3 regions of the Halobacillus naozhouensis genome follow, and region 1 is predicted to be linked to each of the others. Evidence: riboswitches for the same ligand, from Rfam matches in the RefSeq annotation. Region 1 holds a riboswitch; each other region holds the start of a gene.
The links. Region 1 has a riboswitch for S-adenosylmethionine ahead of sfnG (dimethylsulfone monooxygenase SfnG). Riboswitches for the same ligand answer to the same signal wherever they lie in the genome.
Positions count from the first base shown of each region.

Region 1 (4,208 bases):
GAATTTGTTGCACCCATAAACGAAAAGCAAATCACTATGAATGAATACCGGATCGAAAATAATGTAGAGCCGGACGGATATGATGTTTGGAATTTTGTTCAGGACAATAGGGCGAATATTTCCATAATCAGTCTACTGACGATTATTATAGCAGCGGGAATGATTGCGAATGAATTCAAATGGGGTTCCATTAAATTACTGCTGATCAGACCGATTTCCCGTACGAAAATATTAGCCTCGAAATATGTTTCTGTGCTAGTATTTGCGATGACCATGTTATTATTTTTATATGTACTCTCGTTTCTAACAGGTTCTGTTTTATTTGGCTTTGAAAACTTTATGGAACCTTATTTATACTGGAAAGGGGAGGAAATCCAACAGGCCGCGATTTTCCAGTTTACGTTGTCCCAATATCTATTGAGCTCTGTGAATTTGATTATGATGGCAACTTTCGCATTTATGATTTCTGCTATTTTTAGAAATAGTTCACTTGCAATTGGGATCGCGATTTTCCTAATGATGTCGGGAAATGCGATAGTGGGCTTTTTTAGTAGTAAAGAGTGGGCAAAATTTATTCTGTTTGCTAACACAAATTTGAACCAATTTTTCACAGGGACACCGGTCATATCGGATTTAACCTTAACCTTTTCCGTATCAATACTTGTGGTTTACCTAGTGCTGTTCCTTGGTCTATCCTGGTTTTTCTTCTCCAAGCGGGATATAACGAATGTTTAGTCAGTAAAGGAGTGTAAGTTATATGAAAAGAATTGTAGAAACCGTGTTTGTGGTGATAGGACTGCTTATTTATGGGATTGCAACTGCACTAAGCTTTGTTTTTCTCAATATCCAGGATAATGAAGGATGGAGAGCAGAGATGCAGAGTATGTTGAATCAAGATCCAAACTTTGAACAAGCTCAACTCTCTGTTGACCAAATAATGCAGGGTGTAGCATCTGTAGTCTGGGTCATTATCATTTCTGCTTTATTGGCAATTATTCTGGGGATTTTGGCTATTGTTTACCTTAAAGGAAATAAAAAGCCGAAAGCGGCCGGGATTATCCTGATCATAACAGGGGTCGTTACAACAGTTGGAACACTCGGATTTGGACTGTTCGGCGGACTTGCTTTTCTGATTGCGGGAATTGTTGCTTTAGTCAGGAAAACGAAGCAGCCAATTGAAGGAGAAAGCTCTTCCGCAAGTTATTAATTAATTCATAAGGAGAAGCATGGGCAGCTGCCCATGCTTTTTTTGCGGAAAAAACAGACTTCTCATATGTGCGGACCTTCGTATTGTAAGAAGAACAAATATGATATTCATTCATAAAAATGAATATTTGGAGAACAAGCTCACTAACTCCAATAATTATGTAAATATTTAAAAAACGGATTGACAGTAGGTAATTTAACTATTATGATAGGGTCTAATCATTCAATTAAATAGTGATATCTTCTTATCAAGAGAGGCGGAGGGACTGACCCTGTGAAGTCTCGGCAACCAGCGTTTGCATGGTGCCAAATTCAGTGGATTGCATCCGAAGATAAGAAGGTCGTGTAAGACGGATGTTTAATCGTCTACTATATACGCCCTTTCTTGCTTCGTGAAGCAGGAGAGGGCTTTTTAATTGAATGAAAAAGGCAAAAGGTGCTGCAACACCTTCTGCCTTTGCTGATCATTCAAGTCCTACCCGCCTAAGGGAAATACGGACATCTATGACCATTATTATTAATGTATCATGGTCGTATTGTGTCCGTCTACTTATGAAAGGAGACGGTTTAATTATGGGAAATTTAAAATTTGCTTATTGGGTTCCGAATGTAAGTGGAGGGTTAGTGGTATCAAAGCTGCCCCAGCAAACGGATTGGAGTTTTGAAGCGAATAAGAGATATGCACAAATCGCTGAGGATTCGAACTATGATTTAGCATTATTACAAACAAGGTTTTTTGCAAGCTATGGAGCAGAATACCAGCTCGAAGCAATCACGTTAGCTTCAGCATTGGCAGCCGTTACAGATCGCCTGCAGCTGATTTCGGCGGTTCATCCCGGGCTATGGCATCCGGCCGTGTATGCCAAAATGCTGTCGACGCTGGATCAGATTAGTGGGGGGAGAGCCGCTGTTAACGTAGTGAGTGGCTGGTTTAAACAAGAATTTACTGGTTTCGGCGAACCTTGGCTCGAGCATGATGAACGATACCGCCGTTCTGAGGAGTTTATTCGAGTACTTCGTGAATTTTGGACAAAAGAAAAAGCTGCATTCAGCGGCGATTTTTACAAAATAAATGATGCGCCATCTAAACCAAAACCTGTTCAGGGAGGTAATCTTCCTATTTTCCAAGGAGGGAATTCTACAGCGGCCAAACAGATGGCAGCACGTGTATCAGATTATTACTTTATGAATGGTAATACACTCGAAGGGTTCCAAAAACAAATTAATGAGGTGCGTGAGCTGGCACAGCAAGAGGGGCGCGAGGTGAAATTTGCAGCTCATGGTTTCGCGATTGTGAGGGATTCTGAAGAGGAAGCATATCAACAGTTAAACGATATCGTTCACGCTGCAGATGATGAGGCAGTCGAAGGGTTTAAGCAGTCTGTAAAAGAAGCCGGTCAATCCACACAGGACAGGCAAGGCATGTGGGCTAATTCCAGCTATAAAGATCTTGTTCAATATAATGACGGATTCAAGACTGGCTTGATTGGTACAGCCGAACAGGTAGCAAATCAAATTATCGAGTTAAAAAAAATAGGTGTCGATTTGATTCTAACTGCACACTTTCATTATGAACAGGATCTTGAGCGCTTCGGGAAGGAGGTAATTCCGCTTGTAAAAGAGAAGGAAGCAAAGCTTAAAGCTGAAGGAGTTCTGGCATGAAGGTGTTAGGCCTGTCAGGAAGTGTAACGTTAAGCTCGAAGACGTGGATTTCAGTTAAACGAGCTATTGAAGCGGCTAAGAAAGCTATGCCTGAGGCTGAAGCAAAGCTTGTGCATCTCGGTGAGTACGATACTACGTTATGTGATGGACGTGATCCGTCGTTATATGAAGATGATACAAAAGCACTAATAGACTTAATTGTTGAAGCTGACGCATTGATCATTGGGACGCCTGTCTATCGAGCTTCATTGACCGGGGCTTTGAAGAATGTCTTTGACTTAATTCCGAATGATTCGTTAAGAGGCAAGGCTATTGGTTTCATTGCGACAGGAGGCAGTTATCACCACTATTTAGTGATCGATCACCAATTGAACCCACTCGCTAATTACTTCCGAGCACATGTTATACCAGGAGGAGTGTACGTTCATAATGGTCATTTCAGTGAAGGAGAACTGGTGGATGAAGATGTTCAAAGCCGTTTACGTAAATTGGGCGAGGCAGCTGTCCAGTTAACGGATCACCTTCAAAATAAGGATTTTGAGATTCAACAGCCATCGATCCCCAGGCGAAAACTGCATCAAACATAAAAAAGAAGTGCTGGCATTGATTCCAGCACTTCTTTTTTCTAGTCCAAGATACGGTTTGTTTCGTCTACATCGGCCAACTGCCGATTCGCTACGTTTGTACCCTGAGGCATGAATCCATCACCATTGCAAATTTTACAAGTATAATGCCATTCTTCATCATCCATAAGCAATCCTCGTCCATCACACGCTAGACAAGCCTGATCTCTACTGGGCACAGGATATCCTCCTTTGTTGGGGTGGTGTAACTAGTAATGTGTGCTTCTAGCCTCAAAAATATACCCAGGAAGGAAAAATAGGTTATCTGTTTCGTGAAACCGGGTAAAGCAGAAGAATTGGAGGGTGAGACCTATGGCTATTGAAGATAGAAATGAACAAGATATAACATCTAGCGAGTCAGTGGATCGTCCGAGCCGTCAGTTCTATATCCCATCCCAAATTATCGAAGAGTTTGGGGAAAAGGGAAGAGATCATTTAAATAAACCATTCAGTGGCCAGTTTCTACTGGCTATGACGGCGGGTTCGTTTATGACATTCGGAGCTGTTTTTTCCATATTGTTAGCAGTCGGTGTGGAAACAAAAGGGATCTATCACTTATTGTCCGGGTTAGGGTTTGCAGCAGGTTATGCGATGGTATTTATTTCAGGCGCCGTGCTGTTCACGGAAATTAACGTCCTTCTGCCATCCTACTTGTTTAACAAAACCAATCTTATGAAAAAAAGTATCTATCGTTTCTGGGGTGCCACTTATATTGGA
Region 1 is NZ_CP121671.1:285,244-289,451, forward strand. It holds gene P9989_RS01635 (ABC transporter permease) at 1-735, shown strand, start outside; gene P9989_RS01640 (DUF4064 domain-containing protein) at 758-1,207, shown strand; SAM riboswitch class I at 1,449-1,545, shown strand; gene sfnG (dimethylsulfone monooxygenase SfnG) at 1,780-2,868, shown strand; gene P9989_RS01650 (NADPH-dependent FMN reductase) at 2,865-3,455, shown strand; gene P9989_RS01655 (hypothetical protein) at 3,494-3,670, opposite strand; gene P9989_RS01660 (formate/nitrite transporter family protein) at 3,804-4,208, shown strand, end outside.

Region 2 (4,208 bases), 330 kb from region 1:
TCTTCTACCCGAACTTCAACCTCCTCTACTTGCAACTTTCTACTAAGCTTTGCCTTTGCTTTATACCTCACACTTACCTCTGTTCTAACAAAATAAATAAACGTAAAAACAACAAAATTTTCTGAACTATCTCATGATTACAAAGTAACATTCCTTTCTCCATACATAAAATATTGATAACATTCGTTTTACATATAAAAAAAGCATGCTTATTGAATTGTTCACTAATAAGATGAGGGAACACACTTCTAAATTGGGCGTATGATAAGCACAGAACCATAAAAGGAAAGGTGAGGACCATGTATACTTATCCTTATTTAATGAGACAGCCTCTCACGATTCTTGCAACAGAAATGGGAGATGTAAACGGAGATGGCATTCCTGACCGCGTCTATTTATTAGGCCAGCAGCCGGACAATACAAGTCCATTCGTGACTGACATTACACTCGTGATTCAAGATGGGAGAACGAATGCTTCGTACAGTATCCCCTTGGAATCAAATGCAGGTTATCAGCCAACGCTCTTCTTAGGAGATTTTACTGGGGAACATGTTGACGATATTTTGGTTAGTATTCAATCAGGTGGAAGCGGCGGCTATGGTTATTATTACGCATACTCATTTTTGAATAATCAAGCGAGGGAACTTTTTAATTATGAGACGTTCAACGACTTTTTTGTGTTCGATGTCATCTATAGAAATAATTACAAGGTAGACGTTATTAACAAAACCCTTGATCTAACGTTCACGATTGACATTCAGAACAAAGGAGAAGAATATTTATCTGAGATTTATAATAGTGATGGAACATTGAAAGAGCCGCTTGAAGGCTGGGTTTCTGGGTTGAATGTTCTTTATCCAGTCGACTTTGACGGAGATGGAGTGTACGAATTGTTTGCCTTTCAGGAAATTGCGGGGAGGTACCATGCAGATGGGTTAGGCGTTGTGCAAACTCCTCTTAGCTGGAATGGGCAACAATTTACAGTGATGAACAACCTACAGTATGTAGCGATTTATGGGGCAAATTCCATTTAATAAAATTAAAAAGGAGCCAGCGCGGCTCCTTTTTATCTTCATTTTTTTTCATTTAAGATCGTAAAGCGCGGGAACCTGAAAGCAATGGCCAGTAATCCCGAGATCCCTATTAACATCGGATAAAAGCAGTACGGGACAATCGCTACAGGCGAAATACTGGCAACGCCTGCCACTGCTAGCATTTGCGCACCATATGGAAGCAGACCTTGTATCGTACTTCCGAAAATATCCAGCACACTCGCTGAACGACGCGGTGAAATGTTAAAGCGCTCAGAGATCTGTTTTGCCAAAGGCCCAGTCGTAATAATCGAAATCGTATTATTGGCCGTGGATAAGTTAACCGTACTTACTAATGCTGCGATGCCAAGCTCGCCGCCTCTGTCACTATTAATTCGCTTGCTGATGCTTCTGAGCAGAAATTCAATCCCGCCATTTTGCTTAATTAATTCAACGAGACCGCCTAAGAGAATGACCATTATTGATAGATTCAACATACTTGCAAATCCATCACTGATTAATGTGACGAAATCCATCAAGGCGATTTCATTTAGAATGAGTCCGACGGCCCCAGCAAATAAGATGCCCCCAAATAGTACATAAATGACGTTGACCCCGGCAATAGCAAATACGAGTACAGCCAAATAAGGCAATACTTTTATAAAATTAAAAGACTTCGCTTCCTGGATCGCACCTGAAGCATCAGCCGTCATCACGTAGAAAATGATCGCCGTTATGACCGCAGCAGGCAGTACAATGAAGAAGTTGGCTTTAAATTTATCTTTCATTTCTGCTCCCTGAGTTCTTACAGAAGCAATGGTTGTGTCAGAAATAACCGACAAGTTATCGCCAAACATCGCACCACTAATAATCGTCCCCATTGCGAGAGCGACGTGAATATCTGTCTGCTCAGCTATACCTAAGCCAATCGGAGCCAGAGCTACCACTGTTCCAACAGAGGTCCCCATTGAGATAGAAATGAAACATCCGATAATAAACAGTCCGACAATAATTAAGTTCCCTGGCAGGAAAGAGAGCCCCATATTTACAGTGGAATCTACCGCTCCTACCCCTTCAGCTACTTTGGCGAAAGCGCCGGCCAGCAGGAAAATCACTACCATAAGAATGATATTAGGGTGTCCCCCGCCTTCGCTCAGCTGGTCAATCTTCGTTTGAAAGTTAGTTTTTCGATTCATGACTAATGCGACAAGAATAGACACAAATAAGACAACTAAAACAGGCATTTTATAGAAGTCGCCTGTCAGAATGCCAGAACCGATAAATAATAAGATGAATATAGCAAAAGGAAGCAATGCCCAGGCATTTCCTTTATGTTGTTGTTCCATTATTTAACCTCCTTGGTCAGTCCAAATTAAAAAGCCTTCTTGAATGAAGAAGGCTTGGTCAATCAGTCTGTTCCTTCTTATCTATCAAGTATACGTACTTGCTGGATGTAGCACCATTCCTAAAGGTGGTTGCTGAAGCTTCACCGGGCCAGCCCCTCTGCTTCTCTTGATAAGAATATATTGATTTAAAAAAGTCCATTTCATACTTTACATGAAAACAAATCCGAACACAAGAAATTCAGAAAACTGGGAAATCCCCCCACCTCAGGTCATCCAGAAACTGGATGACCTGAGGTGGGGGATATTGGAATTATTGGTAATCGGGAAAGGGGCCTATATTTACTTGACCGATACACAAGTAGCCCATAGTTGAATAACCTATAAGGAGATTGTTATAGAGAACAGGAGGAGTTTAGAAATGGACTCAAATTATATGAATGCCAATTACATGAACGCTAATCATATGGGGAATATGGTTGCTGATCCGCAGCATTTAGAGCATATGTATCACGTCTGCAATCAGCACAAAAATAAAAATGTGCATATTCAAACCGTATTTGGTGACTCTTTTCAAGGTCGTATTGATCATGTTGATATGGAAAACGTTCACATGACTTTAGCTGAAGGACAGTCGGAGGAAAATTCAAGATTATGGGGCGGATTCGGATACCCTGGCTATGGTTACGGTGGATATGGTTATGGTTACGGCTATCCTTATGGTTATGGAGGGTATGGCGGCATTGGAAGACTGATCCTTCCGTTGACAGCCATCGCTGCATTATCAGTTCTGTAGATAACCAACCACCAAAAAAGCAGCTCTCGCTGAGCTGCTTTTTTAGCATTAAGATTCAGAGGATTGGCAACGTGAACTCTCCTCTAGATTCCTATCCCCTCTTAAAATTCCTCAGATAATTCCAAATAAATTGCGTAGCATCCGGATTTGAATGCACCTTTCCTGCCATAGCAGAAGCCTGCGATTCAGGACCTCCAGGCCATGTGTGTCCTCCGCCTTTTATCGAATAATAAACGGTTCCCTCATGCTGATGAAACGTATGTTTCGTTATAAGACCCCCATCGGCGACAGGAAATTCTTCTTTCAATGCTAGCACAGATTCTGGCCAGGATTTGGCAAAAAGCAAGGCTGTATCGTTTGCCGATAACAACCCGTCGACCATAGACTCCGATTGAACCACACCATCATAGGGAACCACGGCATCCTCTGTCCCCATAAAGAAAACCATCGGCATAGGATGATGCCACTCACAATTCTGTGCTACTTCTGCTGCGACGGGCCCTGATACCCCGCCCACTCCTGCGAACACGTTCTGACATTCGATCGCGAGCCGCATACTAAAAGAAGAGCCGTTAGAAAATCCTGTGGCATATATACGATTTTCATTAATGGAGAATTTTTGCTTAAACCAGCCAAGAAGTTCCATTACAAAACCAACATCGTTAATATTCTGTGCATGCGCAGGATTTTTCTGCCTTCCCTCATTCCATTGCCTGCTCATCTGATCCGATTTATTCAGTTGAATCGCTTCAGGAAAAACGGCGATCATTTGCTGTTCTTCAACATTTTCATGAAACTTAGTGATTTTCATATGATGAAGGGCATTGCTTCCGGCTCCATGAAAGCAAAATAAAACAGGCAGAGGTTTGGTGAATGTTTGAGGAAGACTATAGTAAAAAGTTCGGTCTTTCCCTTCACATTCAATGGATTCTTTATATGTATTCATACACACTCCTCCTCCCACAGAGATTCCATCACTTCATAAAAAGCATGGAAGGCTTTACATTACCTTCCACGCCAATAAGTCTTTCGTAAACT
Region 2 is NZ_CP121671.1:618,154-622,361, reverse strand. It holds gene P9989_RS03290 (hypothetical protein) at 1-71, opposite strand, end outside; gene P9989_RS03285 (VCBS repeat-containing protein) at 321-1,034, shown strand; gene P9989_RS03280 (Na+/H+ antiporter NhaC family protein) at 1,073-2,377, opposite strand; SAM riboswitch class I at 2,452-2,553, opposite strand; gene P9989_RS03275 (hypothetical protein) at 2,589-2,750, shown strand; gene P9989_RS03270 (hypothetical protein) at 2,796-3,170, shown strand; gene P9989_RS03265 (CE1 family esterase) at 3,262-4,116, opposite strand.
Region 2: it holds a riboswitch for S-adenosylmethionine, as region 1 does, so the genes downstream of both, P9989_RS03280 (Na+/H+ antiporter NhaC family protein) here and sfnG (dimethylsulfone monooxygenase SfnG) in region 1, are expected to answer to the same signal.

Region 3 (4,208 bases), 1.9 Mb from region 1:
AGAGGAACTTGGTGCTCAGGTAGCTTGTTTTGGACATTCACATATGGCAGGGGCAGAAAAAGTGAAAGACAAACTGTTCATTAATCCAGGCAGTGCCAGATTGCCGAGGGACCGTGAAGAACCGACCTACGCCATCATGGAATGGGAAACACTTGATAAGATCGAACTTCAATATTATCACGTGACTGGGAAACCTATGCCAGAGTTAAGGTTGGAAACATCTCTAGCAGCAAAGAATTAACTCTTTGCTGCGGAGTTGTTGACAAAGACACGGTATTTTACTATAATTATCCTTGTCGGAAAAAATAAATCGTTCATTAACTTTATTGTTTTGCGGGTGTAGTTTAGTGGTAAAACCTCAGCCACGAGCGAAACTTCACCGAATGTTCTTCGAGTTGCCCGCCCGATCAACTTCTTTGACTAAGCTAGCAGAGGTAAGGGCATGACCAAACGTGGCTAATGATATAATGTAAATGCGGGTGTAGTTTAGTGGTAAAACCTCAGCCTTCCAAGCTGATGATGAGGGTTCGATTCCCTTCACCCGCTCCACTCTAATCCTACATAATTCTACAATCTTATGACTTGTCCCAGTAGCTCAGCTGGATAGAGCAACAGCCTTCTAAGCTGTGGGTCGCAGGTTCGAATCCTGCCTGGGACGCTAAAAGAAAAAGCCGGAATCCTTAATACATAAGGATTCTGGCTTTTTTGTGTTTTAAAAAAGAAATACTCGAGCTGAGCAGTATGCACTAGTTGCTTCAATTACATCGCAACCAATAAGTTAGAATAGGTTGGATACATTAAGGGACTGAGAACCGCAGTTTCTTCAGCACGAATAGTAAATAAGTTGCCCGATTTTTGTTGCAGAAAATATTAAATGTTGTTAATTTTCCCATATTCTATTGACATTTTTTCTAAACGTGGATAGTATATATACCAATAATTCAATAACATATTTTCACATTCTTATCGTGAGAGGTGGAGGGACTGGCCCTTTGAAGCCTCGGCAACGGGTCTGATGATTGATCATCAGAAAACTGTGCCAATTCCAGCAGATGCTCCGGCATTTGAAAGATAAGGAGATAGGTAGCTAAATTTATGTGTTAAAACCTCTCTTCTTATCGTTGATAAGAAGAGAGGTTTTTTAGTGTTCAACGCTAAGAGTTATGTGGATTGAAGGAAGATATATACGGGAAGATGTTTTCGTTATACCCAACTAAATACCTTGGACTACAATGAATTACATGTGCAAGGAGAACCCGGGGGGACTTATGAATAAAGTTTATATTGTCGGTGCTGGACCAGGTGACCCAGAATTAATAACTGTGAAGGGCTTGAAGACCATTCAGCGAGCAGATGTCATTTTATACGATCGGTTGATTAACACCGAATTACTGAATGAAGCGGGGGATGAAGCTGAACTGATTTATTGTGGTAAACGGCCTGATAATCACTCTTTGGATCAGAAAACAATTAATAGACTTCTTTGCAACTTTGCCTTACAAGGTAAATCAGTAACCCGCTTAAAGGGAGGAGATCCCTTCGTTTTTGGGCGAGGTGGGGAAGAAGCGGAAGAATTAGCAAAGAATAGGATTCCTTTTGAAATCGTTCCCGGAATATCGTCTGGGGTAGCCGCCCCAGCTTATGCTGGTATTCCAGTCACACATCGTAACTATAGCTCGTCTGTAGCTTTTCTTTCAGGGGTGAACAAACATGGATATGATCAGGAAGAATATTGGGAGCACGTTGTGAAAAGCATGGATACTTTGTGTATTTATATGGGTGTGAAAAAGCTACCCGAAATTTGTGCGCGGCTCATCCGCCATGGTCGTCCCCCAGAAACGCCGATAGCTCTGGTGGAGTGGGGAACTACAGCACATCAGCGTACCGTTACAGGGAGCCTGAGGAATATTGTAGAAAAGGCTAATGACCTCAAGAATCCCTCAATAATTATTGTGGGAAAGGTCGTGAAGCTGAGGGAACAGCTGCAATGGTTTGAACAGCTTGAGAACAAGACAGAAACTCATGTGCCATCAATTGTAGGGTGAAAGCGAGGGAGATATTTGCATGGAAGCAGTTTTATATGTGAGTCATGGAAGCCGAGTTGAGAAGGCACGTAAAGAAGCTGTTTCCTTCCTTCAATCCGTCCAAAAAAGGGTAGACGTTCCTCTTCAGGAAACGTGCTTCTTAGAACTGGCAGAACCGGATATGGCTCAAGGAATTGAGAACCTTGTACGGCGTGGAGCAACGAAGGTTGCTATTATACCTGTCTTATTGCTAAGTGCAGGTCATTACTACAGTGATATACCGGAAGAGATCGATCGAGCGAAACTTCGCTATCCGCAAGTTCACCTCGTTTACGGACGAACGATCGGCGTCCAGGATCGGGTGATTGATATTTTGGTTCAACGTGTGCAGGAAAAAAAGGTACCCAACCAATCAGACATGAACATCTTGCTAGTTGGAAGAGGCAGCCGTCATCCAGAGACTAAAGATTCAATTGAACAAATCGCACGTAAATTAAGGGCGAAAACGGACGCAGCTAATGTCGATGTGAGCTATTTAGCTGCCTGTTCACCTTCTTTTCATGATGGTTTGCAAACTTCTAAGCGTGGAGGATGGTCACAAACGTTCGTGATTCCCTACCTATGGTTTACCGGGCTGCTTATGCGTTCGATGGAAGCCAAAATCAATGAAGTACAGAAGAAAGGTCAACAGGTGGTGTTGTGTCAATATCTTGGTAACCATCCCATTATGATTGATGCTTTGACTGACCGGGTCAATGAAGCTTTGCGAGGCTAATTGATGTATTCTTCAGCAGCGAAAGAAAGGAATTAATTGAAAGGAGTACGAGTTATGAACTGGTTAGATGGAAAACTTATTGGAGTCGCTGCTGATCGAAGTGCTGAGTCATTAAGAAACTTGATCCAGAAAAAAGGCGGAAAACCGGTAGTTTATCCCATCCAAGGAAAACAAACGTTAAACGAACAAACTAGCCAACAGAATATAAAGGATTTTCTTTTTGAACCATTTGATTGGGCCATTATTACGACAGGTATAGGAGCTAAAACCTTGGCTGACTCTTCAGTAGAAGTGGGGCTTTACTCATCATTTATTGAAAAGTTAAATGAAACGCGAGTAGCAATTCGCGGGAAAAAGACACTGAATTGGTGTAAGAGCAATGCTGTCCAAGTCAGTCTGGTCTCCGAAGATGGGACAATGGAAAGTATCCTGAAAACATTTGCCGATGAACAAATAGATCGCAAGCAGACCCAGGTTTTTTTACAAGTTTATAGTCAGGATGATGCAAAGCTCAAGGAGGAATTAGAGAAGGCTGGCTGTCATGTTTATCTGTCTCAGCCTTATTCCTATGAAGAACCAATTCCCGAGGTGTTACACAATCTTAAAAATGCCATCATAACTCAATCACTTGATGCCGTTGTCTTTACAAGTAAAACACAGGTCAATAATTTATTTGGGAAAAGTCGCGACAAACATGAAATCATTCAGGCTTTCAACGACAAGGTGTTGGCAGTGGCGGTTGGGAAAGTGACAGCAAATGAATTAAACAGAAATGGGGTGCTGAATGTTCTTAAGCCTGATCAGCCCAAAATGGGGCCGATGGTAGTAGCTCTTGAACGTTACGTCCGACAAATAGCCTTGTACAACCATTGATTAGGTGTGAGAAAGGACATTCACACAAAACAATGAACGTGATGCTATTACTAGTTACAAATTAAACAGAATTTTGTGAGGTGGGTATATTTGCAGTTCCAGGTAATGAATAGTCCCTTTAAACAAGAGCAGGCAGACTTGTTAAATCAGGTTCTGCCGTCGATGACAGAAAGCCAGAAAATATGGTTAAGTGGATACTTAGCTAGTTCCCAGGCAGCATCTACGGTAACAGCCGAACCAGATACTGGAAATGATTCAGGGACGGAAGCGTCCTCACTAACAGTCGACCAAACCGCAACGCGTGAAGTGACAATTCTTTTCGGTTCGCACACTGGAAATTGTGAAGCGCTGGCTGGGGAAATCTCGGAAAAGCTGAAGGAGCAAGATTACAAGGTAATACTATCAGACATGGATGACTTTAAACCCAAGTCTTTAAAAAAGGTTAAGGATTTACTTATCCTGACGAGCACTCATGGTGATGGGGACCCCCCTGACAATGCGATGGCTTTCTATGATTTTATACATAGCAAAAGAGC
Region 3 is NZ_CP121671.1:2,584,520-2,588,727, reverse strand. It holds gene P9989_RS13630 (metallophosphoesterase) at 1-241, shown strand, start outside; tRNA gene P9989_RS13625 (tRNA-Gly) at 476-549, shown strand; tRNA gene P9989_RS13620 (tRNA-Arg) at 585-658, shown strand; SAM riboswitch class I at 961-1,078, shown strand; gene cobA (uroporphyrinogen-III C-methyltransferase) at 1,269-2,045, shown strand; gene P9989_RS13610 (sirohydrochlorin chelatase) at 2,065-2,799, shown strand; gene P9989_RS13605 (uroporphyrinogen-III synthase) at 2,854-3,672, shown strand; gene P9989_RS13600 (assimilatory sulfite reductase (NADPH) flavoprotein subunit) at 3,763-4,208, shown strand, end outside.
Region 3: it holds a riboswitch for S-adenosylmethionine, as region 1 does, so the genes downstream of both, cobA (uroporphyrinogen-III C-methyltransferase) here and sfnG (dimethylsulfone monooxygenase SfnG) in region 1, are expected to answer to the same signal.